2 regions of the Bacillus sp. FJAT-45350 genome follow, and region 1 is predicted to be linked to the other one. Evidence: predicted binding sites of a transcription regulator. Region 1 holds the regulator's gene; the other holds the start of a gene.

Region 1 (15,743 bases):
ATTCAATAATTTCCGGCATCGTTTCTGTTACCCTTGGATGATGATCCGCTTTTTTTACACCTAGTGCACATGTGTCTTCGTGGTATGCATGAATAAAGCGTTCAGCAATTGTAGGAACATCTTCTCCCAATTCTTTAGCTGCTTTAATAAGTTTGTCATCAACATCTGTAAAATTAGAAATAAACGTAACATCATAGCCACGGTATTCTAAATAACGACGAACCATATCAAACACGATTGCAGGGCGTGCATTCCCTATATGAATGTAGTTATATACTGTTGGACCACATACATATATTTTTACTTTTCCTTCTTCGATCGGTGTAAAAGGTTCTTTTTTTCTTGAGAGAGTATTATATAAGTGGATTGCCATAGACATTTCCAACTCCTTTATATCATCATATTAATTAATCTATTCTATTCTTCCTTACTGTTGACATCAATTGCTACGTTCTTCTCGAAGCTTTTCAATTTCTTTTTCTAACTCACGGAATTTATCCGAAATAGGGTCAGGCAGAGTGTGATGGTCAAGACTCCCTTTCACTTTCACCCCATCTTGCATTACAATTTTCCCTGGTATACCAACTACTGTTGAGTTCGCTGGCACTGGCTTTAATACGACCGAGTTTGCACCGATACGAGAATTCTCTCCAATTGTAAAAGAACCTAACACTTTAGCACCTGATGCAATTAATACATTATCCTCTATTGTGGGATGACGCTTTCCTTTTTCTTTTCCTGTTCCCCCTAAAGTTACACCTTGATAAATCGTTACATTATCACCAATCTCACATGTTTCTCCAATAACTACACCCATACCGTGGTCAATAAATAAACGTTGACCAATTTTCGCACCTGGATGTATTTCAATTCCAGTAAAAAATCGACTAATTTGTGAGATTGCCCGGGCAAAAAAATAAAGTTTCATTTTCCAAAACCAGTGTGCTAATCTGTGATTCCAAATCGCATGAACACCCGAATATGTAAATACCACCTCGACACGACTTCTCGCAGCTGGGTCTTGATCAAATACTACATCAATATCGTTCAATAATGTCTTCCACATCGTTGTCACAACCTCTCCCATCTAATCTAGAAGCAATGTTTAAGTCATTGCCTTTCTTGAATATAACGCAAAAACGCCCCTGTGCCATTTATAGCACAGAGACGTTTTTAACGCGGTTCCACTCTGTTTAAGAAAACATACTCGTTTTCTTCTCTCAAACTGGGTAACGGACCTAACCGCTCTTACCTACTACTATTTCAATAAGAGGCTCCAAGGGGCAATTTCAAAGACGTTTCTTAAATCACTCTCAGCCTAGGTGATTCTCTCTTTGAAGAAACTGTCATCTACTTTTCCTTGTCAACGCTTTTTCTATTTAATTTATCAATGATTGAACACGACTTAGTACCGCTTCCTTACCTAGTAGCTCTAATGTATCTGGTAAGTCGCGACCATGAGTTTGGCCTGTTGTTGCTACACGTATTGGCATAAATAACTTTTTACCTTTATGTCCTGTTGCTTTTTGTGTTGCTTTCATTGCTTGCTTAAGGGCGTCTGCCTTAAACCCTTCTAGTTGCTCAACTTCTGTTAAAAAGTGGGCAAGAACTTCTGACACTTGCTCTTCAGCAAGAACGTCCTTTGCTTCCCCATTATACTCAATTGTATCCTTAAAAAACAACTCTGATAACTCAACTATTTCAGCACCATATTGCATTTGCTCTTGATATAAACCAATTAGCTTTTTCGCCCACTCTTTTTGTTCCTCATTCATATCTTCAGGTAGTTTACCTGCTTTGACAAGGTGAGGAAGAGCTAAGTTTACGACGATATCTAAATCGGCTTCTTTTATATATTGATTGTTCATCCAAGCTAGCTTTTCTGTATCAAAAACGGCTGGTGCTTTTGCTACTCTCTCGAGGTTAAATTGTTCTTCTAGCTGTTGTAAAGAGAAAATCTCTTCCTCTCCAACCGGAGACCAACCAAGTAACGCTAGAAAATTAACAATCGCCTCTGGCATGTACCCAAGATCTTTATACTGCTCAACAAACTGAATAATAGATTCATCACGCTTACTCATCTTTTGACGGTCAGGGTTAAGAATTAGCGATGCATGAGCAAACTTTGGTACGTCCCAGCCAAAAGCTTTATACAACAATGCTTGTCGAGGAGTATTTGATAAATGCTCTTCTCCGCGGATAACATGAGAAATTTTCATTAAGTGATCATCCACAACTACTGCAAAATTGTACATTGGAATTCCATCTTTTCTTGCTATAACAAAATCACCAATGCCATCAGTTTCAAAAGTAACTGTACCTCGAACAGCATCATCAATAACAACATTTTGTCCTTCTTCTACCAAGAATCGAACAACCGGCTTTAAACCTTTTGCTTCGTATTCTTTTCTCTGCTCTTCCGTTAAATTGCGGTCTCTTCCACTATACTTAGGCGTTTCCCCACGTGCCATTTGCGCTTCACGCTCTGCCTCAAGCTCACTTTCAGTCATGTAGCAATAGTAAGCTTTTCCACTATCAATCAACTGTTGAAGATATTCCTTGTATATTTCAAGACGCTCCATACAGCTATAAGGGCCATACTCTCCACCAATATCAGTGCTCTCGTCCCAATTAAAGCCTAGCCATTTCATGCTATCCATTAATTTTTCCTGTGCAGTTTCAACATTGCGGGCTTGGTCTGTATCTTCAATACGTAAAATGAACTTTCCACCTTGATTACGTGCAAATAAATAATTAAAAAGGGCAGAACGAGCCCCGCCAATATGTAAATGTCCTGTTGGACTAGGTGCAAAACGAACTCTTACTTCATTTGACATCTAGTGACACCTTCCATTCTATAATTTTATTTTTGCGTTCCAAATGTACTGCTACTATTTTAGCACCAGGGAGGGAAAATGCAATTATGAATTCATAATTATGAGTTATGGATGAAAAGCTAATAATAATTGTTAATTCTGGTTAACTCATTAACCATTTTTTCTAAGATTTAAATTTATAAATCATAATTCATAACTTATAATTTTTCTAAAAGAACCACTGCTTGCGACGCAATTCCTTCTTGTCTGCCTGTAAAGCCAAGCTTTTCTGTCGTTGTTGCTTTTACATTTACTTGTTCTACAGATGCTTCTAAAAGCTCGGCAATTCTTTTTCTCATTGGCTCAATATGCGGAGCCATTTTCGGCTTTTGGGCAATAATTGTACAATCGATATTTCCTAGCTTATACCCTTTCTTCTTTACGATTTCCCATACATGAGTAAGAAGCTTGGCTGAATCAGCATCTTTAAATGCTGGGTCCGTATCGGGGAAGTGCTTTCCTATATCACCTTCACCGATAGCACCAAGACAAGCATCTGCAATTGTATGTAGTAATACATCTGCATCAGAGTGTCCTAATAACCCTTTCTCATAATCAATTTCAATCCCACCTATTATTAACGGCCTGTCCTCCACTAATTGGTGAACATCAAATCCTTGTCCAATTCTTATCATTAGGTTTCTCCCCATTTCGATTGTAATATGGCTTCGGCAAACAAGAGATCCTCCGGCGTTGTCAGTTTCATATTTAAGTAATCACCCTGTACGATTGACACCTTCTTACCCATTCGCTCCACTAAACTAGCATCATCAGTTCCTAAATAGTTCTCTTCCATTGCTTCTTTATGTGCTTGTTTCACTAGAGATAATTGAAAAGCCTGTGGTGTTTGAACTGCCCATAGACTTGAACGATCAACTGTATTAACCACCTGTTTATCTTTCCCTAGCTTTACTGTATCTTTTACTGGTACGGCGATAATTGCTGCACCGTCCTTACTAGTTACTTGAACTAATTCATGAATATGCTCTTTGCGAATAAAAGGTCTTGCTCCATCATGAATAAGGACGATTTCGTCTTCGTCTGTTAAAGCACTCAATCCTTTAGACACACTAAATTGACGCTCTGATCCTCCAGATACTATTGAGTCGATTTTTGTTAAGCAATGTTTTTCAACTAACTCTTTCATAACTTCAACCTCATCACTATTTGCTACAAGTACCACTTTACTACACAATGGATCCTCTTCAAAAACTAATAGTGTATGTATAATCACAGGCTTCCCTGCAAGGCTAATAAATTGTTTGTTCTTTCCTGCTTTCATCCTCTTCCCCTGGCCTGCAGCAGGGATAACAACCGAATACAGCATGATATCACCATTTTCAATTTCATAATCAAAAGGCTACCACCAACCTCAATGAAGTTGAGATTGGTACCAGCCTTTGGTACTTACTTATTATAGAAAACTCTTTACCGGCATGCAATGTTCACTTATAATGCCTTTTCTAAAAGCTTAGGTTTAGCAAAAATCATTCGACCTGCACTCGTTTGAAGTACACTAGTAACAATGACATCAATTGTCTTTCCGATATAATCTCGACCACCTTCAACAACGATCATTGTTCCATCATCTAAATAAGCAACACCTTGATTATGCTCCTTACCATCTTTAATTACTTGGATATTAAGCTCTTCCCCGGGTAATACAACCGGTTTTACGGCATTTGCTAAATCATTAATATTTAGAACCGGAACACCTTGTAATTCACATACTTTGTTAAGGTTAAAGTCATTTGTCACAACAACACCTATAATAACTTTTGCGAGTTTTACTAGCTTACTATCGACTTCTTGTATTTCTTCAAAGTCACCTTCATAAATTTCAACTTTAATCGGTAACTCCTTTTGGATTTTATTCAAAATATCTAAGCCTCTACGACCACGATTTCTCTTTAGAACATCAGAAGAATCTGCTATATGTTGAAGTTCTTCAAGGACGAACTCTGGAATAATTAACGTACCTTCTAAAAATCCTGTCTTACAAATATCTGCAATACGCCCATCAATAATAACACTCGTATCTAAAATTTTGTTTCGAACACCTTGCTTCAGCAGCATATCCATTTCAGCATCAGTTTCTTTTTTCTTACCAAGTCGATTTGTAATAGAAAATAAATTAATTAGTTCATCACGCTTTTTAAAGCCAATTTGGAAACCAAAGTATCCTAAAAAGAATGTAATGAAAATTGGTAGGACTGAACTTACAACAGGTATATTTATCGTATTTAGAGGAATCCCTATTAAGAAAGCGACGATAAGACCAAATATTAGCCCCATTGTACCGAAAAGAACATCTGTGACAGGTGCCTTAACAATTGCTTCCTCCAATAACCGCATCGCACCGACGATATAGTCAGCCAGCCAAAAAGTAGTAAGATATAAGATAATTGCACCATAAACTGCTCCCGCATATGAATTTGTGAGCCATGCAGGTATTTGACCCATATTTAGTAGATGAATAAGGTCTGGTATAAATATAAATCCAAGGGTTCCACCAACTAAGATAAAAAACAGTTGAACGATCCGTTTCAGCATCTACTTGTCACCTCCTTTTATTTATTATAGACAATTCTCCTTATTTGAAACCTAGCAAACTAAATTTCACATAAAATCACAAAATTAACACTATTGCTATGATCTAAACGTAACAAAAATGTTCGCTTTTGTCAATTAACAAAACATTCAATTCTACATTATATATAACAATAAAGTCAAGAAGTTATTTTTATAAACCAATTAAATATGTCGGTCAATAAATAATTGCTCTTGAATTCGGTTTAAGCCTTCTTTAATCATCTTTGCTCTCGCTTCCCCTATTCCATCTACTTCATCTAACTCTCCAATAGAAGCAACCATAATTTTACTTAAATCCCCATATTCTTTGATTAAATTTTCAATTACGATAGGTGGCAATCGTGGGATTTTATGCAATATTCGGTACCCCTTTGGACTAACTGTATACTCCTGAACATTAATGGTCTTTGAATACCCAAGTAGCTTCACAATGACATTATCATCTAATAGTGCCTCATTTGACAGCTTAGTTAGCTCTCGTAATGTCTCAAAACCATCCTGTTCCTTATTTTTTACATAGTCTTTAATTAATAGAGCAGCATCCTTCTCTACATTAGATACTAGTTCATTTAACTGCATCGTAATCAAGCGCCCTTCACTACCTAGCTCATTGACATAGTTAAGAATTTCATTTTTTATTCGTAACACCATTTGTATACGATGAATTACTTGTGAAACTTCATGGAAAGTCACCAGTTCCTCAAATTCTAATGCCCCTAAGTTGGTAATTCCTTGGTCTAGAACTGATTTATATTTTTCTAACGTTTGAATTGCTTGATTTGCTTTTGTTAAAATGACCCCAATATCCTTTAATGAGTACCGATGTTCCCCTTGATATAATGTAATAACATGGCGTCTTTGAGATATTGAAATAACTAAATTTCTCGTCTGTTTTGCTACCCGCTCTGCTGTCCGGTGGCGAATTCCTGTCTCATTCGACTCAATAAAATTGTTAGGTACAAGCTGAGTATTTGCATATAAAATACGCTTTCCATCCTCACTTAAGATAATTGCACCATCCATCTTTGCTAACTCATATAAGTAGGCGGGTGAGAACTCACAATTGATGAAGAAGCCACCGTCTACGATGTTCATCATTTCATTATTGTAACCAAGTACGATTAGACCACCTGTTTTTGCTCTTAGAACATTGTCTATACCATCACGCAATGGTGTACCAGGCGCAACTAGTTGTAACACTTCTGATATAAAAGAATTTTGATTTCGGTCTTCCATCGTTACCTATCCCCCTAATACAACATCTAGCGCATCCTCAACTGAAGAAACACCAACAACCTTAATTCCCTTAGGAACCGTCCAGCCACCTATATTTTTCTCAGGTAGGATGACACGTTTAAATCCTAACTTTGCTGCTTCATTAACTCTTTGTTCAATTCTAGACACCCGACGCACTTCTCCTGTTAACCCAATCTCACCTATGACCACATCAGTAGGGTTTGTCATTTGGTTTCGGAAGCTCGATGCAATGCTAATAGCGATAGCTAAATCAATTGCAGGCTCATCAAGGCGAACACCACCTGCTACATTAAGATATGCATCTTGTGTTTGTAGCAATAATCCAACGCGCTTTTCTAATACCGCCATTAATAAAGAAACACGATTATGATCTACTCCCGTTGCCATTCGTCTCGGGTTCCCAAAACTCGTCGGTGATACTAATGCTTGGAGCTCTACTAGAACTGGCCTAGTTCCTTCCATAGACGCAACGACAATTGAACCTGCCACACCTTGTGACCTTTCTTCTAAGAAAATTTCAGATGGATTTGTTACTTCTTCTAGTCCAACCTCTTTCATCTCAAAAATACCGATTTCATTAGTCGAACCAAAACGATTTTTTACCGCACGTAAGATACGATACGTATGATGACGTTCTCCTTCAAAATAGAGAACGGAATCTACCATATGCTCTAAAAGTCGAGGTCCAGCAATTGAACCTTGCTTGGTCACATGACCTACGATAAAAATAGCGATTCCTTTTGTCTTGGCAATTTTCATTAATGCAGCTGTACACTCCCTTACTTGAGATACACTTCCAGGTGCTGATGTAACCTCTGCTTGATATACAGTTTGAATCGAGTCAATGATGACAAGCATTGGGTTAATTTCCTCAATCGCTTTATCAATATAATCCAAATCTGTTTCAGCTAATACAAATAGTTCATCTACAACAACATCAAGCCTGTCAGCCCTTATTTTTGTTTGTTTTACTGATTCTTCACCTGAAATATATAGAACTCTGTGTTTGTTACGCGCTAGTTGAGCAGATACCTGTAATAAGAGTGTAGATTTCCCAATACCTGGGTCCCCACCAACTAATACAAGAGAACCTGGTACAACCCCTCCACCGAGAACACGGTTCAATTCAACCATATTTGTATTAATTCGTTCTTCCGTATCACTTGTTACAGTCGTAATCATTTGAGCCTTCTTATCTGAACTACTAGATGTTACAAAGCTTCGACTACGAGGATTCGTATCAACAAGCTCCTCTACCATGGAACTCCAGCTTTGGCAACCAGGACACTTTCCCATCCATTTCGTTGATTCATACCCACATTCTTGGCAGATAAACTTTGTTTTTTTCTTTGCCATCTCCATACCCCACTTTAGCCAATCTATTTACTATAATCTTAGCACAAGTTTCTTCTAGAGCGTGTGGAAAAGCTGGCTATATGGAAGTCTTATTATCTATACTATGGAGAAAAACCGGAGGATTATTACAATCCCCCGGTTAAAATGTTAAACTTGTGCATTTTCTTTTGAATGGACAACCAGTTCTCCATCTTCTACATCAATAATTGCCTTTTTCCCTTTGCTAATTGACCCTTTAAGAAGCTCTTCTGACAAACGGTCCTCTACTTGCTTTTGTAATGCACGACGTAGTGGTCTTGCTCCATACTCTGGATCAAAGCCTTCATCAGAGATTTTATCCTTCGCTGCTTCTGTCAGTTCAAGGTCAATTCCTTGTTCAGCCAAACGCTTTTTCAATTGTTCTGCCATTAATGTAATAATTTCACGAATATGTTTCTTTTCAAGTGAATGGAAAACAACAATTTCATCAATACGGTTTAAGAACTCTGGACGGAAGCTTCTTTTTAGCTCACCCATAACTTTATCTTTCATATCTCTATGTTCTTGACCCTCACTATCAGTTGTGAAGCCCATGAATTTATTACGTTTTAATTCACTTGCACCAACATTCGATGTCATGATGATAGCTGTATTTCTAAAGTCAACTGTACGTCCTTTAGAATCTGTCAATCGACCATCCTCAAGCACTTGTAAAAGAATATTAAATACCTCTGGATGTGCCTTTTCAATCTCATCTAGCAGTATTACTGAGTATGGATTTCGGCGTACCTTCTCAGTTAATTGTCCGCCATCTTCATGCCCTACATATCCTGGAGGAGAACCAACTAATCTACTTGTTGCATGCTTTTCCATATACTCAGACATATCAACGCGAATAAACGCTTCTTCGTCGCCAAAGAGTGTCTCTGCCACTGCACGAGCTAACTCTGTTTTACCTACCCCTGTTGGTCCTAAGAAAATGAATGAACCGATTGGTCGTTTAGGGTCCTTTAAGCCAGCACGAGCACGACGTACTGCCTTAGAAATTGATTTAACTGCCTCTTCTTGACCAATAACTCTTTGATGAAGAATCTCTTCCATCTTAAGTAGTCTCTCTGTTTCTTCTTCTGCTAATTTAGAAACAGGAATACCAGTCCAGATAGCTACTACTTGAGCAACATCTTCAACAGAAACCTCAATATTCTCCTGACCTTGTTTTTCCTTCCATGCGTTTTTCATTGTTTCTAATTCTTCACGTAATCTTTGTTCCGTATCACGTAATGATGCTGCCTTTTCAAACTCTTGACTTTGGACTGCGGCATCCTTTTCTTTTCTTGTTTCTTCTAATCTTTGTTCTAGCTCTTTTAAATTTGGTGGAGCAGTATATGAACGTAAACGCACTTTTGAACCTGCTTCATCAATTAAGTCAATCGCTTTGTCAGGTAAGAAACGGTCTGAAATATAGCGATCTGATAATTTTACAGCCTCTTCAATCGCCGCATCTGTAATTTTTACACGATGATGCGCTTCATAACGATCTCGTAATCCTTTTAAAATTTGAATAGATTCATCTAAAGTTGGCTCATTAACTCTAATTGGTTGAAAGCGTCTCTCAAGAGCTGCATCCTTTTCAATATACTTACGGTACTCATCAATAGTAGTCGCACCAATACACTGTAACTCCCCACGAGCTAAAGATGGTTTTAAAATGTTTGATGCGTCAATTGCTCCTTCTGCACCACCAGCACCTATCAATGTGTGTAATTCATCAATAAATAGAATGACATTACCAGCTTGACGAATTTCATCCATAACTTTTTTCAATCTATCTTCAAATTCACCACGATACTTTGTTCCTGCTACAACTGTACCCATATCTAGTGTCATAACACGCTTGTTACGTAACGTTTCAGGTACTTCATTTGACACAATTGCTAGAGCAAGACCTTCTGCTACTGCAGTTTTACCAACACCAGGCTCACCGATAAGTACAGGATTATTCTTTGTACGACGGCTTAATACTTGAATAACACGTTCAATTTCTTTACTTCTTCCAATAACAGGGTCTAGACCTTCTTCTTTTGCAATAGCCGTTAAATCTCTCGCTAAGCTATCTAGCGTAGGAGTGTTTGCATGTGTAGCACTACCTCCTGATTGTTGACTACCACTTGTAGCTTCATTGCTTCCTAACAATTGTAAAACTTGTTGTCTAGCCTTATTTAAACTAACACCAAGATTATTTAATACACGAGCTGCAACACCTTCTCCTTCTCTAATTAGACCTAAAAGGATGTGTTCAGTTCCGACATAAGAATGTCCTAATTTTCTCGCTTCATCCATTGAAAGTTCAATCACTTTCTTTGCTCTTGGTGTATAATGAATTGTCTTAGAACCTTCTTGACCAGTTCCAATCAGAGTTTCTACTTCCTTTTGGATTTTCTCTGAACCTAAACCTAATGCTTGAAGAGCCTTAGCAGCAATACCTTCCCCTTCTCTAATTAACCCCAGTAAAATATGCTCTGTTCCAATATTGCTATGTCCTAAACGAATTGCTTCCTCTTGCGCTAGAGCAAGTACCTTTTGTGCGCGTTCTGTAAATCTTCCAAACATCATAGTCTCTCCACCTCCATAATTTAGTTCTACGAATTTTCTTCTAGCCTTAAGCGCTCTCTAATAAGAGCAGCCCTTCGTTCATCTCTTTGATCAGGAGATAACGTCTCTCCAGCAAATTGCTGTAAAAAGGCTGGTTGAGTCAATATCATTAATTCATTAAGAATATTACCTGAAATTCCATTTATCAAACCAAGGTCAATACCTAGGCGTACTTCTGATAATCGCTGAGTCGCTTCCTTTGATTCAATCACACGACTATATGCTAGTATCCCGTAGGAGCGATAGACTCTATCTTCTAACTGTAGTTTTGATGATTGCATGAGAAGCTTTCTAGCAGATCGTTCTTGTTGTACTAATTGAAGAACAACCCCTCGTAAATCCTCAACAATGTCTTCCTCAGACTTACCTAGCGTGATTTGGTTTGATATTTGGAAGAGGTTACCTAAAGCTTCGCTACCTTCTCCATAAATTCCTCTAACAACTAAGCCTAATTGATTAATAGCCGGTAAAATTCTATTTAACTGTTGGGTCATAGCTAACGCTGGTAAATGCATCATAACTGATGCTCGTAAACCAGTGCCTACATTCGTAGGACAACTTGTTAAATACCCTCTTTTTTCATCAAAGGCATAAGTAAGTTTTTCTTCAATCCAATCGTCAATTCCTCCAGCTAATTCTAGCCCTTCAATAAGTTGAAATCCTGAAAATATACATTGAATCCGCAGATGGTCTTCCTCATTAATCATAATGCTAACTGACTCTTCACCACTTAAAAGAACAGCTCCATGCTTTGACTCATCTGCTAAGTGAGGACTAATCAAATGCTTTTCAACTAGGACTCGCTTTTCATTTGGCTTCATTTCATCCATATGAAGTAGCTCTAGCTCCCCAACTGAACCATAGTCACCTACTACCCTGCTTGAAATATGTTCTACTAACCCTTTTGACTCATCCATTGTTGCTATTAGAGGGAATGTATAATCTTTAAGGTTCCTAGCTAATCTTATTCGACTACTCAATACAATATCCGAATCTGGCCCATCTTTTTTCATCCAAGGGCTAATCGCTTCACTAATAAATCGTTCAAGTGACACGGTCTACCCCTCCCCTTGGTTTTCTTCTAATGATCGTTCTAATGATCTAATTTGGTCACGTATAATTGCTGCTTCTTCAAATTCTTCCTGCTCTATATTTGCTTTCATTTCTTCTTTTAATTGATTAATTTGCTTCCTAACTTGAATACTTCCACCAATTCTTTTTGGTATCTTACCAGCGTGGGTTTGATTTCCGCTGTGTACTCTCTTCAGAATTGGATTTATTTTACTACTAAACGTTTGATAACAGTGCGCACACCCAAATCTTCCCGTTCTTGCAAATTGCTCGTAAGTCATTTTACACTTTTCACAACTCACATTTTGTGGAGCTTTTATCGTTGATGATTGCCCTTGTGAGCTTGGATCAAAATTCAATAATCCAGATAATAAATGGTGAATTGAAAAACTATTTGTTCCCGGGAAATGTTCCCCCTTTTCTTTTGCACAATGCTCACAAATATGAAACTCAGTTTTCTCACCATTAATTATTTTTGTAAAGTGCAATGTTGCTGGCCTCTGATTACATTCTTGGCATATCATCGCTTACCACCTCATTTCAATCTAAGTTTTTGTATTTTAAGGTTTGAAGCATTGATTTTAATAAATTTGCCCTTATTTGATCACGATGTTCGGTTGTTGTTTGAAATATCGTTCGATCAATTGCCGCAAGCATTAATTTTGCTTCTCTCTTTGAAATTGCTTCTTCCTCATACAATCTAGCAACTATACTTTCACCATATGATTGACTAATTTGACTATTAATTAGATTTAACATCTGATCAAAGAGGGCAGCATCATCATTTGCTTTAACTTTAATAATTCGAATATATCCTCCCCCACCTCGTTTACTTTCAACAAGGTACCCCTTTTCTATTGTAAATCTAGTACTGATTACATAATTTATTTGAGAAGGAACACATTGAAAGCGATGGGCTATTTCACTTCTTTTAATTTCAATTAAATCTTCTTCGCTTTTTGTGAGGATTGATTTTAAGTAACTTTCAATAATGTCTGAGACATTCCTCATTAGTGAACCTCCTTCCCCTCTGACTTTGACTATATTTGACTATAACTATATTATAATGAAATCTTTTCTTAGTTGCAATACATAACTCAGTATAGCCAGATTCAACAAAATCATTCGAGTAATCTCTAATTAAGAGGTTCATTAATGACTAGTTCAAGAAAACTTACTTTTTTCCTTTAATAATCGTTCTACATTTTATATATGCTTTATGTAAACAATGGTCAATAGAAGATGAAAATTTACTATTTTTTATCTGATATGTCGAATGGTTTCATACATAAGGTAAACATGCCATTATTCATTATTACCCAATAAGTCTATGAAGTAACACTATTTAACTCAAAAAATTTCTATCGTTTTTTTCTGTAAATTTTTAAATTTTCATATTATAACTTCGCTTTTCATACAAATTGCATACCAATAGCAAATTGTTATAAGGCTAGCTAACAACGTCAAATATAAGGTTTTGCACAATGATAAAAAGACATTCATCTCGCAGAGGGACATGTTGTCCCAGCTACACAGATTGTCGTATCCATTGGCTTATTTAATGAAATTGCTGTCGCCTCTTCTAGTCAAACGCTCTTCAGCTCGTGCTTATTCCACAAAAAAAGGCACCCTTATAAAAGGATGCTTTACATTTACCTAGCAACGTCCTGGCTCATACCTTTTCTTCTACGGGGATGGCAGATCATTATGTTTAAGCTATGATGTTTTTCATGTTGTTTTACGAAGAAAAGGTATTCGTCTCGCAGGGAGACATGTAGTTATTGTATGAAGTCTTTCACGATGCATCCATCGGCTTATTCAATGAAGATGTTGACTCTTCGAGCCAATCGCTCTTCAGCTTTGTGCTTCATCAACGAAAAAAAGCATCCTTATAAAAGGATGCTTTACATTTACCTAGCAACGTCCTACTCTCGCAGGGGGAAGCCCCCAACTACCATCGGCGCTGAAGAGCTTAACTTCCGTGTTCGGCATGGGAACGGGTGTGGCCTCTTCGCCATCATCACTAGATTCTCTGAGAGTTGTTCTCTCAAAACTAGATAGTGTTATATATGCAGGTCGTCGAATTCATTTCAACCTTAGAAAATTGGATAAGCCCTCGACCGATTAGTATCTCTCAGCTCCACATGTCACCATGCTTCCACCCGAGACCTATCAACCTCATCATCTCTAAGGGGTCTTACTTACTTAACGTAATGGGAAATCTCATCTTGAGGGGGGCTTCATGCTTAGATGCTTTCAGCACTTATCCCGTCCACACGTAGCTACCCAGCTATGCTCCTGGCGGAACAACTGGTACACCAGCGGTGTGTCCATCCCGGTCCTCTCGTACTAAGGACAGCTCCTCTCAAATTTCCTACGCCCGCGACGGATAGGGACCGAACTGTCTCACGACGTTCTGAACCCAGCTCGCGTACCGCTTTAATGGGCGAACAGCCCAACCCTTGGGACCTACTTCAGCCCCAGGATGCGATGAGCCGACATCGAGGTGCCAAACCTCCCCGTCGATGTGGACTCTTGGGGGAGATAAGCCTGTTATCCCCAGGGTAGCTTTTATCCGTTGAGCGATGGCCCTTCCATGCGGAACCACCGGATCACTAAGCCCGACTTTCGTCCCTGCTCGACTTGTAGGTCTCGCAGTCAAGCTCCCTTATGCCTTTGCACTCTACGAATGATTTCCAACCATTCTGAGGGAACCTTTGGGCGCCTCCGTTACTGTTTAGGAGGCGACCGCCCCAGTCAAACTGCCCACCTGACACTGTCCCCGAACCGGATCACGGTCCTAGGTTAGAATTTCAATACAGTCAGGGTAGTATCCCACCGACGCCTCCACCGAAGCTTGCGCTCCGGTTTCCAAGGCTCCTACCTATCCTGTACAAACTGTACCAAAATCCAATATCAAGCTACAGTAAAGCTCCATGGGGTCTTTCCGTCCTGTCGCGGGTAACCTGCATCTTCACAGGTAATATAATTTCACCGGGTCTCTCGTTGAGACAGTATCCAAGTCGTTACACCATTCGTGCGGGTCGGAACTTACCCGACAAGGAATTTCGCTACCTTAGGACCGTTATAGTTACGGCCGCCGTTTACTGGGGCTTCAATTCAAAGCTTCTCCCGAAGGATAACCTCTCCTCTTAACCTTCCAGCACCGGGCAGGTGTCAGCCCCTATACTTCGCCTTGCGGCTTCGCAGAGACCTGTGTTTTTGCTAAACAGTCGCTTGGATCTTTTCACTGCGGCTCTCTCGGGCTTGCACCCTAACAGAGCACCCCTTCTCCCGAAGTTACGGGGTCATTTTGCCGAGTTCCTTAACGAGAGTTCTCCCGAGCGTCTTAGAATTCTCTTCTCGCCTACCTGTGTCGGTTTGCGGTACGGGCACCTCTCACCTCGCTAGAGGCTTTTCTTGGCAGTGGAGGATCAGGAACTTCGCTACTATTATTTCGCTCGCCATCACAGCTCAGCCTTTACGATAAGCGGATTTTCCTACTTACCAGCCTAACTGCTTGGACGCACATATCCATCAGTGCGCTTACCCTACCTTACTGCGTCCCCCCATTACTCAAACGGTGAGGAGGTGGTACAGGAATATCAACCTGTTGTCCATCGCCTACGCCTTTCGGCCTCGGCTTAGGTCCCGACTTACCCTGAGCGGACGAGCCTTCCTCAGGAAACCTTGGGCTTTCGACGGAGGGGATTCTCACCCCTCTTTTCGCTACTCATACCGGCATTCTCACTTCTAAGCGCTCCACCAGTCCTCTCGGTCTGACTTCGCAGCACTTAGAACGCTCCCCTACCACTGACACCTAAGGTGTCAATCCATAGCTTCGGTGATACGTTTAGCCCCGGTACATTTTCGGCGCAGAGTCACTCGACCAGTGAGCTATTACGCACTCTTTAAATGGTGGCTGCTTCTAAGCCAACATCCTGGTTGTCTGTGCAACTC
Region 2 (15,743 bases), 3.2 Mb from region 1:
TAGAAGAAGATTACGCAGCAGAAATGTTTAATAACATGTACGCTGATGATGTCGCTGACTTCTTAGGTGAAATTAAGGACACAGAAGCAAAAGAAATCCTCAGCTCCATGGATAAAGAAGATGCTGACGATGTAAAGGAGTTATTATCGTATCCACCTGAAACAGCTGGGGCGATTATGACAAAAGAGTATATTGCTATTCGAGCAACAAATACAGCCGCTGATGTTATCACAATGTTACGTCAAGAAGGTCCTGAAGCCGAAACAATTTACTACCTATATGTGGTAGATACAAAAGATAAGTTAGTTGGGGTAGTATCATTACGTGATTTAATTATTGCCCAGTCAACTGAGCTTGTTGAAAACATTATGAGTTCACGTGTTGTGTCAATTGAAGCAAACATGGACCAAGAGGATGTTGCAAAGCTAATCAAGAAATATGACTTCCTAGCAGCGCCAGTTGTTACAAGCACGAATGAATTAATTGGTATCGTAACAGTGGATGATGTAATGGATGTATTAGAAGAAGAAGCAACAGAGGATTTAGGAGAGATTTCAGCTGTTAGAGGGGCGACTGATGTGAATGCAAGTGCATTTACGTCCGCTAAGAAAAGATCTCCATGGATTATCTTATTAATGTTCTTTGGTTTAATCACAGCAGGAGTTATTGGAACATTTGAAGAGACATTAGAAGAAATCGTTTTATTAGCAGTATTTATTCCGTTAATAATGGACTCAGCAGGTAACACTGGTACACAGGCGCTAGCAGTGGCAGTTCGTGGCTTAGCAACAGGTTCTTTAGAGAAAATAGGCTTGTGGGGAACGGTTAAGAGGGAACTTGGTACTGGTATTTACCTTGGTATTATCTGTGCGGTTGTATTGATGATTTTAATTCCTTTCATTTATGGAAGCTATATTTTAGCATTTGTAGTTGGTATTTCACTTTTCTTCACATTAAGTATTTCAACAATTATTGGTGCAACGGTACCATTAATTATCAATAAGTTAAAGCTAGACCCAGCAATTGCATCAGGTCCATTTATTACAACTGTAAATGATATTTTAGGTTTGGTCATTTACTTCTCAATTGCTACATCTTTGTTACACTACTTCTAAAATTTCAATTACGTTCGTTAAGAATGGGCACTTTCTATTGACGAAGGTGCCTTTTTCTTATAGAACAGACCAATTATTCTTGTCTTATGAAAGTCGAGGTGTTGTTAATGAGTTGGGAGTTATTAATTAAGTTAAGTGTTGCTTTAGTAGTTGGATTACTAATAGGGATCGATCGCCAATTAAAGCATAAACCACTAGGCCTAAAAACAAGTATGGTTATTTGTGTAGCTAGCTGTTTAGTGACCATTGTTTCAATTGAGTCCTTTGCTCGATTTTCTACTCCGACCTTTAACAATATGGACCCTATGCGACTTGCCGCTCAAATAGTTTCAGGGGTAGGTTTCCTCGGTGCGGGAGTAATCTTAAGGAGAAATAATGATGTGATTTCAGGCTTAACGACAGCTGCAATGATATGGGCAGCTTCAGGACTTGGAATTGCAATAGGGGCGGGGTTCTTCATTGAAGCTTTTTATGCAGTAGGGTTATTAATTATTGCTGTGAATCTTTTACCTTTTTTTGTTAAACAATTAGGTCCAAGTACGTTAAGTAAGCGAGATGTAGCAGTGAAGGTTGTGATGGAGCCTAACATGAAAATGACAGAATTGCTACAATCGATCGAGCGTAAAGGAGATAGCTTAAAAGCAAAAAAGAATTATGAGATAAATATCAGGAATATTAAAATAAAAGACTTAGATAACGGTAATCAGCAAATTGATTTAACAATTTCAGCTCCAGAAAAGCAGTATACGACTGAGATTTATTACTTAATAAAAAAAATTGACCATGTGATTACTGTTGATGTAGAACACCTATAAAATGAATTGACCTCTGGACAGGAGGGTTGAAAATGGTAATGGATTTAAATTTTCGCAATCGTGAAGAATACTCTTTTTATTTACACCTATATTTAAAGCAAGAAAAGAAAGCGGAGTTTCGGAACGATTTTCTTGCTCTACATCCAACGGATCAGGTGGAGATCTTTAAAGAGTTTAGCGCTAAGAAAAGGAAGCTTGTCTATCAATATTTAGAACTTGAAGAAGTAGCAGTAGTATTTGTTGGTTTAGAGACAGATGAGCAAAAGCAAGTGATTACTGAGCTTGAAGATAATTATATTATCCAATTGTTACAGGAGCTTTCTGCTGACGATGTAACAGACTTTCTCGGTGAAATACCTGACCATATCTCTGAGTATTTTTTAGCGCGTATGGATAAGCAAGAAGCTGACACAATTAAAAGCCTTCTCTCCTACGAAGAGGATTCAGCAGGGGCAATGATGACAACCGAGTACGTGAAAGCAAATGTCTCTGAAACAGTTTCTGAAGTGATGTCCCGTCTTCATGTAGAAGGAGAAGAAGCAGAGACTATTTACTATATTTATGTAGTAGACGAAAGAAATAAATTACTTGGTGTTGTATCATTACGCGACTTAATAACCTCTACACCACAGATGAAAGTCTCTGAGCTAATGAAAGAGCAATTAATTTCAGTTTATCCTGAGATAGATCAAGAGGAAGTAGCTAAGGTTATTAAGGACTATGATTTAATTGCTGTACCTGTTATGGCAATGGATGGCACGTTAGTTGGTATTGTTACTGTTGATGATGTTATGGATATTGTTGAAGAAGAGGTTACAGAGGATATTGAAGATTTTGCAGCGGCAAGAGGGACAATCGATCTAGAAATTAGTGCTCCGTTAGCTGCCAAACGCCGTCTTCCTTGGTTACTAGTATTATTATTTTTAGGGTTTGGAACAGCAGCTCTTATTGGTAGCTTTGAACAGACTCTCGCAGAAATAGCTCTACTTGCTATTTTTATTCCACTTATAGCAGACATGGGAGGAAATACTGGAACTCAGTCATTAGTTGTAGTAATTAGGGGGATCGCAACAGGAAAGCTAGATCGGTCGATGCTGTACCAGTTATTGAAACGAGAGTTATTAACAGGATTAATTATGGGGAGTATATGTGGTATTCTCGTGATGTTAGTGGCACTTGCCTTTGATTTTGGTAATATCATATTAGGTGTCGTTGTTGGGATATCTATTTTCTGTACAATTGTGTTTTCCACTATTATAGGAACAGTCATTCCATGGATAATTCACCGTTTGAAAATAGACCCTGCGGTTGCATCAGGACCATTTATTACAACAATTAATGATATTACAGGACTCCTTATATATTTTTCTATTGCAAAAGCTCTGTTATTATAAAAAGAAGGAAGCCAGCTCTTATACTAAGAGTTGGCTTCCTTTCGTTAATTCTGCATGTTCTGCACGGTAAGGGTTGATATGGATAAATACTTTTTTTACGTTTTGATGGTCTTCCAGTAATTTGTGTTTTATATTTTTAGAAATCAAGTGTCCTTCTTCTACGCTTAACTTTGATTCAACACTTACTTTAAGATCGATGACAATATAGTGCCCATGATTTCTAGCTAACAGTTCATCGACTCTTTTTACACCAGCTACATGTTGAACAGTTTGGATGAATGGTTTCGATTGTTCTTTATCAAGTACTTGCTCGAGCATAATCAGGCATGACTCCTTTGCAAGCTCGTAGCCGATTTTTATTACAAAGATAGAGACGATTAAGCCTGCTAGTGGATCTAAATAGATAAGGATAGGGTAACCTAAGCTCTTTCCAATTATAGCACCTGCAACACCTACAAAAGCGGCTATGGATGAGAGAACGTCTGACCGGTGGTGCCAAGCTTCAGCCATTAAAGCAGAGCTATTAATTTTTTTTGCTAAACGATATTTATATTGAAACATAGCCTCTTTTGCTAGAATTGAAATGACGATAGCAATTAGTGCAATTCCTGCAGGTGCAACTGGAGCCGCTCCAAAAAATATTTTTGTTGACGAAATAGCAATTTCCACACCAACAACAATTAATAGAATCGCTACAATAATTGTTGCAATATTTTCTGCTTTTCCATGACCATATGGATGATCTTTATCAGGAGGCTTTTGTGCTGTTCGTAAGCCTGCTAAGATCGCAATAGAACCAGCTACATCAGATGCTGAATGGGCTGCATCAGCTATTAATGCACGACTTCCAGAGAGCCATCCAACGATTCCTTTCATTATCGCTAGTAATCCATTCACGATAATTCCAATCCAGGTTGCAAGTTCAGCTTGTTTAAATCTATTTTCCATTTATACTGACACCACCATCTCTATTATCCCTGAATAGGGTGAAGGAGCGATTTTTGTATGTAATCTCCAATTGTTATTTTTATCCTAACAAATGAAATTCATGTGGGTCTACAGCAACCTTTTTGCTATGTGTAACAAATTTAATCTTCACGCAACTAATGATGAACAAGGCAAAGATGTTGGGACAGGGAAACTTATATAAAATGGAGGAAAAAGGGATTGTTTGGTAAGATGGGAGGGAAGGAAATTATGAATTATGAGTTATGGATTATGAATTAATTTCATAACTCATAACTCATAACTCATAATTAAGTAACGGGGTGGTTTTATTAGTTGGAAGACGATTGTGGCGATAGGGTTTGGTGGAGCTACTGGGACGATTTTTCGGTATTTTTTAAATTTATATACCATTGATGCTGGATATCCATATGGAACAATAGTAGAAAACATCGGTGGTAGTTTGCTATTAGGTTTATTAACAGGTTGGTTTATACATAAAGTACCTCAGGAGTGGTTAAAGGCTGGTTTAGGGGTAGGGTTTTGTGGAGGTTTTACGACGATGTCCACTCTTGCTGCAGATACCGTGTTTCTCTTTGGGTATCTTTCACTGTTTGAATCAGTTATGTATGTGATTGTTTCTATGTTTGGTGGTATTTTAGCTGGATTAGCTGGATTTGCACTTGGTGATAGAATTGGTAGCAAAACAGTAGTAAAACGAGAAGGGGGAGAGGTATAATGAATATCCTACTTCTAGCGCTTGGTGGAGGTTTAGGGGCTATCACAAGATATTTATGTGGGCTATTTATTATGAAAAGATTCCCGCAACCTTCTATTCCAGTTGCGATGTTACTAGTTAATCTAACGGGTTCTCTTGGGTTAGGACTATTTCTCGGTCTCTTATATGAAGGAGTACCACTAGGAGCTTATGAAGAGCCGTTTTTTCTATTAGTGGCAATAGGATTCTTCGGAGCCTATACTACATTTTCTACTTTTAGTATGGAAGCTAGTGAATTAATAAGGAAGCGGCTATATAAGAAGCTCGTAGCTTATGTTTCTCTATCTATATTTGGTAGTATTCTGTTCTTTTGTGTTGGGTTACTTAGTGGTATACATATAGGATAAAAGAGGATTGATGAGTTATTCATTAATCCTCTAATCTTATTATTCGTTTGATGGAACGATTGTCAAAGGGCAAGAAGCTAGGTGAGAAACACCATAACTTACACTTCCTAATACTTTACTTACAATTGGTCCCATTCCTTTAGAGCCCATGATGATACAACGTGCATCGACGGATTTTGCTTCAGAGCTTATTTCAATTGAAGGAATTCCTACTCTAATTTTCTTTTCATAGGACATTTGTTCAGCATCTAAAATAGAAGCAGCTTCCTTTAATGCAGTAGTACCTTCTTCTTCTTGAACTTGTTGGATATTAGCATTGTTAAATAGTTTGCTTGCCTTATATGTGTCATACTTCGGCTGAACATTAAGAAGAATAATATGATCGCCAAAAGCTTTTGCCATCGTTACAGCATAGTGTACCGCATGGAGGGCGTAGCTTGAGCCGTCCACTGGAACAACAATTGTACGATTATTCATTTCCTTCACCTTCTTTTCAATACTTCTTTTTCCAAATTAAGTGTACCATAAACTTAAGATGACAAGTATGAAAGAGTTGGTTTATTTGTCTCTTTATTTAAAGGTGAAATTTAAAATTAATAAATAATGGATATCTCAATCGAAGCTGGACATGGCTCTGTACATTATTACTATACTAAGATGTTTTATGCGTTTTTTTATCTTCAAATATACAACTAGTAATATATTCGCTTACTTGATTTTTAAGATGAGTATTTAGGTAGTGATGTGTAGAATGATATCCTCTACAAAAGTATTCATATTTACTAAACATTCCATCATTGTTCTTCTTATTAACCTTTAATTGATGCTGGTTCATGTATCGCTTAATAATTCCAAGCTCCTTGCCAATCTTATCGAGTAGTGATACAAGCAGTTCCATATAAGGCTCTTTAAATTTCAGGGGTGATTTTTCTAATTGAGATAAATCAACTTCTAGTGCTTTTTTTGCAATAAGCAATAAAATATACTGATGGACTATATTTTGTTCTTCTTTCGTAATCACGGATTGCCCTCCTCTATATATAGAGAACTTATGTTCGTGTTTATTATACTCAATAGTTCACTTAAATACAACTCTAGTAGGACATGTGAATTATTTCCAGTGAGACGTAAAGAAGCTAATCTAGACGTTCTAGATCAGCCTCTTAACAATAAATATACAGATTATGATAATTTCTTACTTCAACTTTTTCTTAAGAGTTGAGATGCGTTCTTCTGCTTGTTCAACATCGATTGTTATATGAGTGAGCATAGCAAGTGTATGATCTCGCTCTCCTTGTCTACGTAAATAATAGAATACATTTGGCTTCGTCTTCTTTATTATCGACATAACTTCTATCGTTGGTAGAGAAAGTGTAGGATGCTTCGCTCGTAGGAAATTGCGAATGAATTTTAAAAAAACTGGGAGGGAATCTTTAGTATCTGGTTGAGTTTGCATAAGCTTTTCGAACTCTTTAATAGCGTCAAGTAAGTTACTAGGTGTTTTCATACTAAGTACCTCCTTTACAAATTGCTAAAAAGGATATGCTTTCATTATAGTAGAAAAGTGCATAGAAATAACTAAGTCATTACTCCTAAGTTGGTGAAAGTAACTAAGTGTATTGACTCATTAAAAATATAAAATTTAAAAGTTATGGATAATAAATACAAGCATTCTTTTTTTGTGTATTTTACAATATTCCTTTTGATGTGAATTTGCTACAGGTTTACAAAAAAGAGATCCGTTGACGAAGTTCAGTTCAATTCAATGAGAGCTCTTTTTAAGTTATGAGCTAGTAGAAAATGAGTTTTTCATTTGTTCTAGAGTTTTTCGAATGTTTTCAACTTGGCATTTTTGTTCAGAGATAGAATCACTTATGGAGATAAAGTCTTCGGTTGTTTCTTCCGTTTCTTTCGTTGCTATTTCCATTGAGCTAGATATTTCTTGGCTAGCGGATGTAAGAGAAGTTATTTGGTCATTAACTTCATGAATTGTTTCAGTTGTTGAAAGAATAAAATGTATGATTTTTTCAAATTTCTCATTCATCGTAATAATTTCTTCTGAATTAGCCTTAATATCATTGAAGATTTTGTATCCTCTGCTTTGCCAGTCAATGATTCAAACCGCTCAGTGGATGGAATTAAACAAGCTATATCTGCTAAGGGAATAGCACTGTATCAACGTTTGAAATAGGCTTTACTGGGGTAGAGAACGATAAATACAAAAACTAATAACAAAATTTTGTGGCAGGAAATCTGACAGGAATGTACTTATTGGTAGCGGTACTCAGTACAATTAGAGAAGGAGGGGATGTTATGAATGACTTCAAGATTGATCGAAAAGTGATATGGCAATTAGAGGTTATGAAACAAGCACAACAACCTTCAGAGGAGATTATCTCGTCCCTCTATGCCCAAGCTTTGATTGAGTATTTAGAATACAAATTCCAAAAGAAAAGCTTAGAAATGAATATTAATGAGACATTAGACAAGGGCGATAAGCACCGTTTCACTATTTTAGCAGCTCAATATCAAGAGTTTCTAGCAAAATATAACAATGGAAAAGAATTGTATGAAAAAGGATTTTACTTAAGATTAAAATTTGACTAGTGTTTTGTACTTTTTATAATAATACATCACAGAAAATGCTAGGCGGGAATTACCTAGCATTTTTCTTAGAGGGCATGAATAATTCGTTCCGCACCCCGTCGAGCTCCAGAGATATTTCTAGCGACTGGGCCAATTTCTAATTCAGCCAATGCTCCAAGAGTGAATAGTTCTTCTTTCCATTGTAACGAAGGTGTAACGATAGGGTAGCCACATGATGCACATCGTAGTTCATGTTTCTGAATAGTATCTTGTAGCCAAGCCAGTCCAGGAGCTGATTGGATAAATCCAGTTGCTACGTACAATTTGTTTCCTGTTACAATCTGCTCAGTTTGTTCAAGCTCTAGCTCAAAGAAGTGAGTGTCTGTTGATATATTTAATACATGGTCAACACATAGTTGTAAGCGACCTTCATTCTTTGCTTTTACTAATTTGGTCTTTAGCTCACTTGGCATTGAGCCTCTATATCGAGCTTCTTTAATGACCTTTCTTCTTTCTTCATAGCTTTTAATTTTTCGAAAATGGTTCATATTTTTTGGTCCAAGCCATCCAGGGTCTGAATCGAATTGGTGAGCACGAAGGGGGTGACGAGTAATAAGCGTTACTTTTCCTGGACTTTGTTTCGAGAGTTTTAGTGCAGTATGTGCAGCGCTAATTCCTCCTCCGATAACTACTGTTTCTTCTGAAGGTAATGAGGAGACTTGATTTCGTTCGAAAACATGATAAGCCTCTATATTTTGTTGTTTTAATTCCTTTGCCCAGTCTGGCCAGTTAGGCTGTTCACTTAATCCAATAGCTAACACTACGTTCTTACCTTCCAAAATTGCTCCATCTTCAAGACTAAGGGTCCAATGATTATTTTGGCGCTTTAGTCCATTAACCTTTCCTTGTACCCAACAATCTTCTAGGTTTATTTCATCAAAGAGATGATCACAATGTGTATTAAAAAACTGTAAGCCAGGTCTGTCATAAGGTAGTACAAATGAAGCTAGCTTTCTTCCTTCTGTTGTTTTCGCAAATTTTTCAAGCGCGAATGGATCTGGATCAAGGTGGTGAATTGAAGGTGAACGTAAATAAGGCATTTCAATTGCATTTGTACACCTTTTCCACGTAGCTAAGGGAGTGGAGTGAGCATCTACGATAGCAAGATTAGTTACGGGAATCTTCTTTTCTTTAAGTAGATAACTCGCCATAGTACATCCTTGAATTCCGCCACCGACGATAAGCCATTCATACATAATTGTTTTCCTCCTAATGTGATATTCGTAATCATTACGTTTAATATATAGAAAGAAAAGGGATTATGCAACAAGTTAACACAAATACTAAATCTATGATAAAATTTAAAACGTAATAATTACGATTTTGGGATTTGGATAGGAAGAGATGGAAGTAACTAATTGATAGCTGATTCTGAGTGGGCGATTGGGTCCGTGCACTGCTTTTAAAAAGAACGCATTACGTTTTATTATGAAAGGAAGAGAAAATATGATAGACAATAAAATTCCAGTTACTGTTTTAAGTGGATACTTGGGCTCTGGTAAGACAACGATTTTAAATCATGTGTTAAACAACCGCCAAGGGCTTAAAGTAGCTGTTATTGTAAATGATTTAAGTGAAGTAAATATTGATTCGGAACTAATTAAAGAGGGTGGAGGTCTATCACGAATAGATGAAAAGCTTGTAGAAATGTCCAATGGCTGTATTTGCTGTACACTTCGTGAGGACCTCCTTGTTGAGGTTGAAAGATTAGCGAACTCTCGTAAATTTGACTATATTTTAATTGAATCAACGGGAATTGGTGAGCCGTTACCAGTTGCTCAAACATTTAGTTATCAGGATGAAGAAAGTGGGATTGATTTAACAGAGCTTTGTCGATTAGATACATTGGTAACGGTTGTTGATGCATATCGTTTTTGGCATGATTTTTCTTCAGGAGAAAGTTTGCTCGACCGTAAACAAGCAGTAAATGAAGAAGATTATCGTGAAGTCGTTGATTTATTAATTGATCAAATTGAATTTTGTGATGTTCTAATACTTAATAAAAGTGACCTTGTATCAGAAGAGGAATTAGAAAAGCTTGAGGCAGTAATTAGAACTCTTCAACCAAGAGCAAAAATTATTCGTACCTCTCATGGGCAAGTTAATCCAGAAGATATTTTGAATACTAATTTGTTTGATTTAGAGGAAGTTAGTCAGTCGGCTGGCTGGTTAAAGGAGCTTCAACATGAGCATGTCCCTGAGACAGAGGAATATGGTATTTCATCATTTGTCTATAGAGCCCGTAAACCATTTCATCCAGAACGTTTAATGAAGTGGATTGAGCAATGGCCTAAGGATATCGTTCGAGCAAAGGGGCTTATTTGGCTAGCCAGTAGAAACGATATCATAGGGTTATTAAGTCAGGCTGGTCCATCTCTAGTACTTGACCCTGCTGGATATTGGGTGGCTGCTCTATCGAAAGAAGAACAAGAGGAGCTACTGGCAGAAGATCCAGAGATGAAAGCAGGGTGGGACCCTATTTATGGTGACAGAGCAACAGAATTAGTTATGATAGGTATTCATATTAATCAAGAAGAGATTACTCATTCGCTGAACCAGTGTTTATTAACAGAGGAAGAACTTGTTTGCGATTGGAGTCAATTTAATGACACATTACCTCCATTTCAAGAGGTACAAAGGTGATAAATATCGACAAAAACCAAAAAAAAAGTGAAATTTCTTCTACTTTTCATTACAATTAGGTTAAGATATTGATTATGATTTTTGGGGAAGGAAGATCAGTATGGCTAGACCAAGTTGGGATGAAACATTTTTAACGGTTGCATCAGTTTTAGCAGATAGGTCGACATGCAAACGGGCGAAAGTTGGCTGTGTTATAACAAAGGATAATCGTATAGTATCTACTGGCTATAATGGCTCCATTCATGGGCATGAGCATTGTACAGAGGATGATTGTTGCTTGAATGAGCAAGGACGTTGTATTAGAACGATTCATGCTGAACAAAATGCACTTTTACATGCGAAGGAAGATTTGTATGGTACTACGGCATATGTAACGCATGAGCCTTGTGAAACATGTACGAAGCTATTAGCACAAGCGGGAATAAAAAAAGTAATCTATGCTAAGTCTTATCCGAATCAATATAATAAATTATTCAATAAGGATTTAGAGTGGATTCATTATCAAACAAAAGAATAGCTTGAAAAAAGAAGAAGGAATCTGTGAACGATCAGATGCCTTCTTTTTTTAATTCTATTATGTTTAGGAGATTATGTATTACTCCAAACTGTCGCGTATTTCTTTCTGTATTTATCCTCGTTTTCCGTCGCAATTAAATCTAATGCCTTTTGTTTTAATGTTGCATCATGTACGCAATCATATAAGTTTCGCAAGCCTTGTATGATATCAAACCGAATCAAGGTGTAATTTTTCTCTCCCTTACAGTTCGTAAAGCGGTTGACTAAATGGCTAACGACCAAATCTTTTTGTAGATCACCAGCTAAGCCAACTTTCCATATCGCTTGTAAACTGTGCCTTGCAGTGACAAATTTAGGATCCTTCGTCACTTCCCATAATGTAGGAAAATCTTTTAATATCCTGTTATCCTGATCGCTGATTGCTAAATTGGCTAAAAATTGTGCAGCTCTAGATCTCTTATGATTATCCTTAGATGTTAAATCCTCTTTTAATTGGTCCCATATCTCGTAAGCCCAATCTACTTTCTTTTCTGTTACGGTTAATAAATTTTTATAGGCCTCATACTGGAGTTCTTTATCCTTGGATTCCAAGTTTTTAAAATATATACGATACTCATTCTTCATTGAATCATCTCCAACTTTAGATAGTAATCTTTGCTTAACCTCACGTCACCTTTCTAGTATACCTACTTCACTCGTTAGCTGATAGTGGCAGAGGTTTTATGGTTATACTAATGTACATAGTAAAACGAATAAGGAGGGGTAACATTGCCACGTAAAACAGCTGATTCGGAAAAAGAAAATCCAGCTAAAGAAAATATTGAAGAACAAATAGAGATGCTAAATGGATTTCTAGCCTCTGTTTTGAATTATTTATCTGACGATGAGGTTGATGAGATTGATATTGAGTACTTACTCGATCATACAGAAGGGTTAAGAGAATGGTGGGATAAGTATCGTGAAAGGAATAAGAAGCAATTAGAAGACGAAATTAAAAAATCTCTAGGGGTATTATCTTTAAAGGAGCTAGAGGGAATCCGTGAAATGATAAAAGAGAAAGAGGCTTAAAAGAAGGTGCTTAAACAAGAATATATATCTTTTGTTCAGCACCTTTTATTAGGAGTGAATTAATTTGAAATGACAAGTGATACCTCGTTACCTTGTTCATTGAATACAACTTCACTTACTGCTTTATGTAGACAACTCGTTATATTTCAATATATTTTTTATTTTATGTGAGGAAATTGAATGAAATAGAGGCATGTTCTATTCTCCTTAAGAATAATAATCGTTCATAATAAAATAACGTTTTGATTATACCAAAGGATTTGTCGAAATGTGTTAAAACATGAATAAATAAGTAATAAGTAATACATATAAAGAGTGAATTCATATTGGTCAATAAAAGTCAAAATAAACTCTTGTCTTTTTGTTAGAGAGATTGTATAGTAATAGTAAGTAAAGGTCAAAGTTAGTCAAAGTCAAAAAAGGAGTGATTATAATGAAATGTCAACAATGCCAAATGAACGAAGCGAATGTCATGTTATATTATGAAGTAAACGGTAAGAGAAGTGATTTTAGAGTATGTTCAGATTGCTATAGTAATCACTTTGTAAATAGCAATCAAAGCTCGAATGTATTTGGCTCTAACCAAGGAAGTTTTTCAACGGGAATCTGTGAAGTATCAGGTACAGATGACAAACAAAAGGGCGTACTTGAGACCTATGGAAGAGATGTAACAGAAATCGCAAGAACAGGATTAATTGACCCTGTCATTGGTCGTGATGATGAAGTAGAGCAAATAGCTGAGATATTAAATAGAAGAAATAAAAACAATCCAGTATTAATTGGCGAGCCAGGTGTAGGGAAAACAGCTATCGCAGAAGGATTAGCTCTAAAGATTGTCGAAGGAACGGTTCCAGAGAAGCTACGTAATAAAAGGGTGATTTCATTAGACGTGGCATCTCTTTTATCTGGTACATCTTACAGAGGGCAATTTGAAGAGCGTATGAAACAACTGTTAGATGAGCTCGAAGCAAATAAGGATATTATCTTATTCATTGATGAAATTCATCAACTTGTCGGTGCAGGAAAGACAGAAGGATCGATGGATGCAGGAAATGTTTTGAAACCGGCACTGGCAAGAGGAGAGGTTCAAGTAGTTGGAGCAACAACGTTAAATGAATATAGAGAGATTGAGAAAGACGCGGCACTTGAACGCCGCTTTCAACCAATTCAGGTAAGAGAACCTTCCGTAAAAGACACAATAGCAATTTTAAAAGGTATTGCGCCTAAATATGAAGCCTATCACACTGTAAAGTACTCTGATGAAGTATTAGAAGCGTGTGCAGAACTATCACATCGTTATATTCAAGACCGTCATCTACCAGACAAAGCGATCGATTTACTAGATATGGCTGGAGCAAAGAGAAACCTAAAATCGTCAGTGAATGATAAAACGACGATTGAAAAAAGACTTGAAGAAATTTTAAGGGAAAAACAAGTAGCAGCAGAAAAAGAAGACTATGAAACAGCAGCTAGATTACGTCAAGAAGAGTTACAGTTAGAAGAGAAAGTTTCTTCAGCGAAGAATATAATTAATGAGATAACAGTGGAAGATATCGAGAAAATCATTGAAAAGAAAACAGGTATTTCAGTTACCAAGCTACAACAAGCAGAGCAGGAAAAATTAAAGAATTTATCTGACCTTTTATCTGCAAAAGTCATTGGTCAAGACGAGGCAGTCCAAGCTGTTTCTAAAGCAATTCGTCGTAACAGAGCAGGCTTTCGGCAACAAGAGCGACCGATTGCATCCTTCCTTTTTGTTGGTCAAACAGGTGTAGGGAAAACAGAATTAACGAAAGTGCTGGCAGAGGAATTATTTGGTGACCGTCATGCTCTAATACGTTTAGATATGAGTGAATATATGGAAAAGCATACAGTATCAAAGCTCATTGGTTCACCTCCTGGATATGACGGGCATGAAGAAGCTGGTCAATTAACTGAGCAAGTTAGAAGAAAGCCTTATAGCATCATTCTATTAGATGAAATGGAAAAAGCTCATCCAGATGTTCAAAATATGTTTTTGCAAGTGCTTGAAGATGGAAGACTAACAGATAGCAAAGGAAGAGCGGTCAGCTTCAAAGATTCGATAATCGTTATGACAAGTAACGCCACAACGCTAGATACTTATTTTAAACCAGAGTTTCTTAACCGTATTGATTCAGTTGTAAAATTCAATAAACTTGAAAGAGAACATTTACTCAGTATTTTAGAGAATATGTTGCAGGAATTACTTGTACAGGCTCAGAAGCAAGGAGTATCAATTGACATGAAAGATGAAGTAAAGGAAAAGCTAGTTGAGTATGGGTATGATGAAAAATTTGGAGCACGCCCACTTCGAAGAGCCATCCAAGATCATCTCGAGGATAAGCTAGTTGACGTCATTTTAGATAATGAAAGTGTTCAAAATATAACGGTAGAAGTTATTGATGGTGAAATACAAGTTACACCGAATAAAAAAATCTAGAATTATAGCTAGCTTTGGGGTTGTTTCAAAAGGGTTAACTTTCCCTTTTCGAACAACCCCTTTTTCTATTTTTTATTCATAACTAATAACTCATCATTTATAATTAGTCATAAGGAGTTGGTTAAACTTGTGTGCAGTTGATAAAATTCCGCTACATCATACACTCTATTCAAATTGAAAAGGAATAATTTTCTTAATTTGCTCAAATTAGTATTCGAAGTAATGTTATAATGGTTTTAGGATTAAATATTTTATTTGACAAAGTTGGGTGAGTAGATGAGTTCAAGTATTCGTTCAGAATTAAATGGGGAAATTTGTATATTAACATATGATAATAAGGTTATTGTTGGAGAAGTGACTAAAATTCAATCAAAACAGTTTGCGATTAAAATTATTTCTCCTAAGGATTTACCAAAATTAGAAATAGAGAAGCAAGTTGAACTACAGATTGATCTATTAAACGAAAATGAAGTGTACTTCTATGAAGCAAAGACTCAATCAATCCATACTTTTAATGATGAGAAGTATTTATTTCTGAGTCCAACAAAAGAGATAATTGAAGAAAATAGAAGGAAAAGTAAACGAGTAAAATTAGGGGCTTACCTTAAAAACTCCGTAGCTATGGACATCAGGGTCTTTCCACCAATTGGTCAACAGTGGCAAAAGACAAAAGTAATAGACATTAGTGAAGGTGGAGTTCAAATAGCATTAAAATCGTATTTCAGTAAGGGACAGTTACTCGAAGTCGTAGTTGATAGTCCATTTCTCAAAACAAGAGAGTTAATCTTGAGTCGTGTCGTGCATACTCAAACTGAAAAAGACCTTTATCACTATTCCATTCAGTTTCTTAATATTAGTGACAAGCAGCGGGATTCATTAAATAATTATGTTGAACAAGCAAACGATAGAATTCAAAAGAAATAATATAAATGAAGGGATGGCTCAACAAACAGAGTCATCCCTTTTAGTTTTTTATTTCCCTAAATTTTTGAGTGTGTTAATACCAATAACATCA

The links. The regulator CtsR, encoded in region 1, represses protease genes until heat stress. The targets are predictions, from matches to a motif close to ATGGTCAATAAAGGTCAAACA.
Region 2: a site for CtsR is predicted at 12,594-12,614, ahead of CD003_RS00420 (ATP-dependent Clp protease ATP-binding subunit). Genes of this name have one in related genera too.

The regions. Positions count from the first base shown of each region.
Region 1 covers NZ_NISU01000001.1:3,245,317-3,261,059, forward strand. The annotation lists gene cysS (cysteine--tRNA ligase) at 1-373, opposite strand, end outside; gene cysE (serine O-acetyltransferase) at 440-1,066, opposite strand; T-box leader at 1,161-1,376, opposite strand; gene gltX (glutamate--tRNA ligase) at 1,380-2,837, opposite strand; gene ispF (2-C-methyl-D-erythritol 2,4-cyclodiphosphate synthase) at 3,035-3,511, opposite strand; gene ispD (2-C-methyl-D-erythritol 4-phosphate cytidylyltransferase) at 3,511-4,203, opposite strand; gene CD003_RS16540 (PIN/TRAM domain-containing protein) at 4,326-5,429, opposite strand; gene disA (DNA integrity scanning diadenylate cyclase DisA) at 5,631-6,704, opposite strand; gene radA (DNA repair protein RadA) at 6,711-8,081, opposite strand; gene clpC (ATP-dependent protease ATP-binding subunit ClpC) at 8,229-10,673, opposite strand; gene CD003_RS16560 (protein arginine kinase) at 10,700-11,767, opposite strand; gene CD003_RS16565 (UvrB/UvrC motif-containing protein) at 11,771-12,307, opposite strand; gene CD003_RS16570 (CtsR family transcriptional regulator) at 12,324-12,794, opposite strand; rRNA gene rrf (5S ribosomal RNA) at 13,696-13,811, opposite strand; rRNA gene CD003_RS16580 (23S ribosomal RNA) at 13,888-15,743, opposite strand, start outside.
Region 2 covers NZ_NISU01000001.1:60,763-76,505, forward strand. The annotation lists gene mgtE (magnesium transporter) at 1-1,115, shown strand, start outside; gene CD003_RS00345 (MgtC/SapB family protein) at 1,223-1,930, shown strand; gene mgtE (magnesium transporter) at 1,963-3,324, shown strand; gene CD003_RS00355 (cation diffusion facilitator family transporter) at 3,343-4,272, opposite strand; gene CD003_RS00360 (fluoride efflux transporter FluC) at 4,619-5,008, shown strand; gene crcB (fluoride efflux transporter CrcB) at 5,008-5,394, shown strand; gene CD003_RS00370 (universal stress protein) at 5,434-5,871, opposite strand; gene CD003_RS00375 (hypothetical protein) at 6,047-6,415, opposite strand; gene CD003_RS00380 (hypothetical protein) at 6,590-6,901, opposite strand; gene CD003_RS00385 (hypothetical protein) at 7,178-7,438, opposite strand; gene CD003_RS00390 (IDEAL domain-containing protein) at 7,708-8,001, shown strand; gene CD003_RS00395 (NAD(P)-binding domain-containing protein) at 8,067-9,236, opposite strand; gene CD003_RS00400 (GTP-binding protein) at 9,487-10,683, shown strand; gene CD003_RS00405 (deoxycytidylate deaminase) at 10,784-11,200, shown strand; gene CD003_RS00410 (hypothetical protein) at 11,272-11,823, opposite strand; gene CD003_RS00415 (hypothetical protein) at 11,968-12,267, shown strand; gene CD003_RS00420 (ATP-dependent Clp protease ATP-binding subunit) at 12,701-14,728, shown strand; gene CD003_RS00425 (PilZ domain-containing protein) at 15,005-15,652, shown strand; gene arsA (arsenical pump-driving ATPase) at 15,701-15,743, opposite strand, start outside.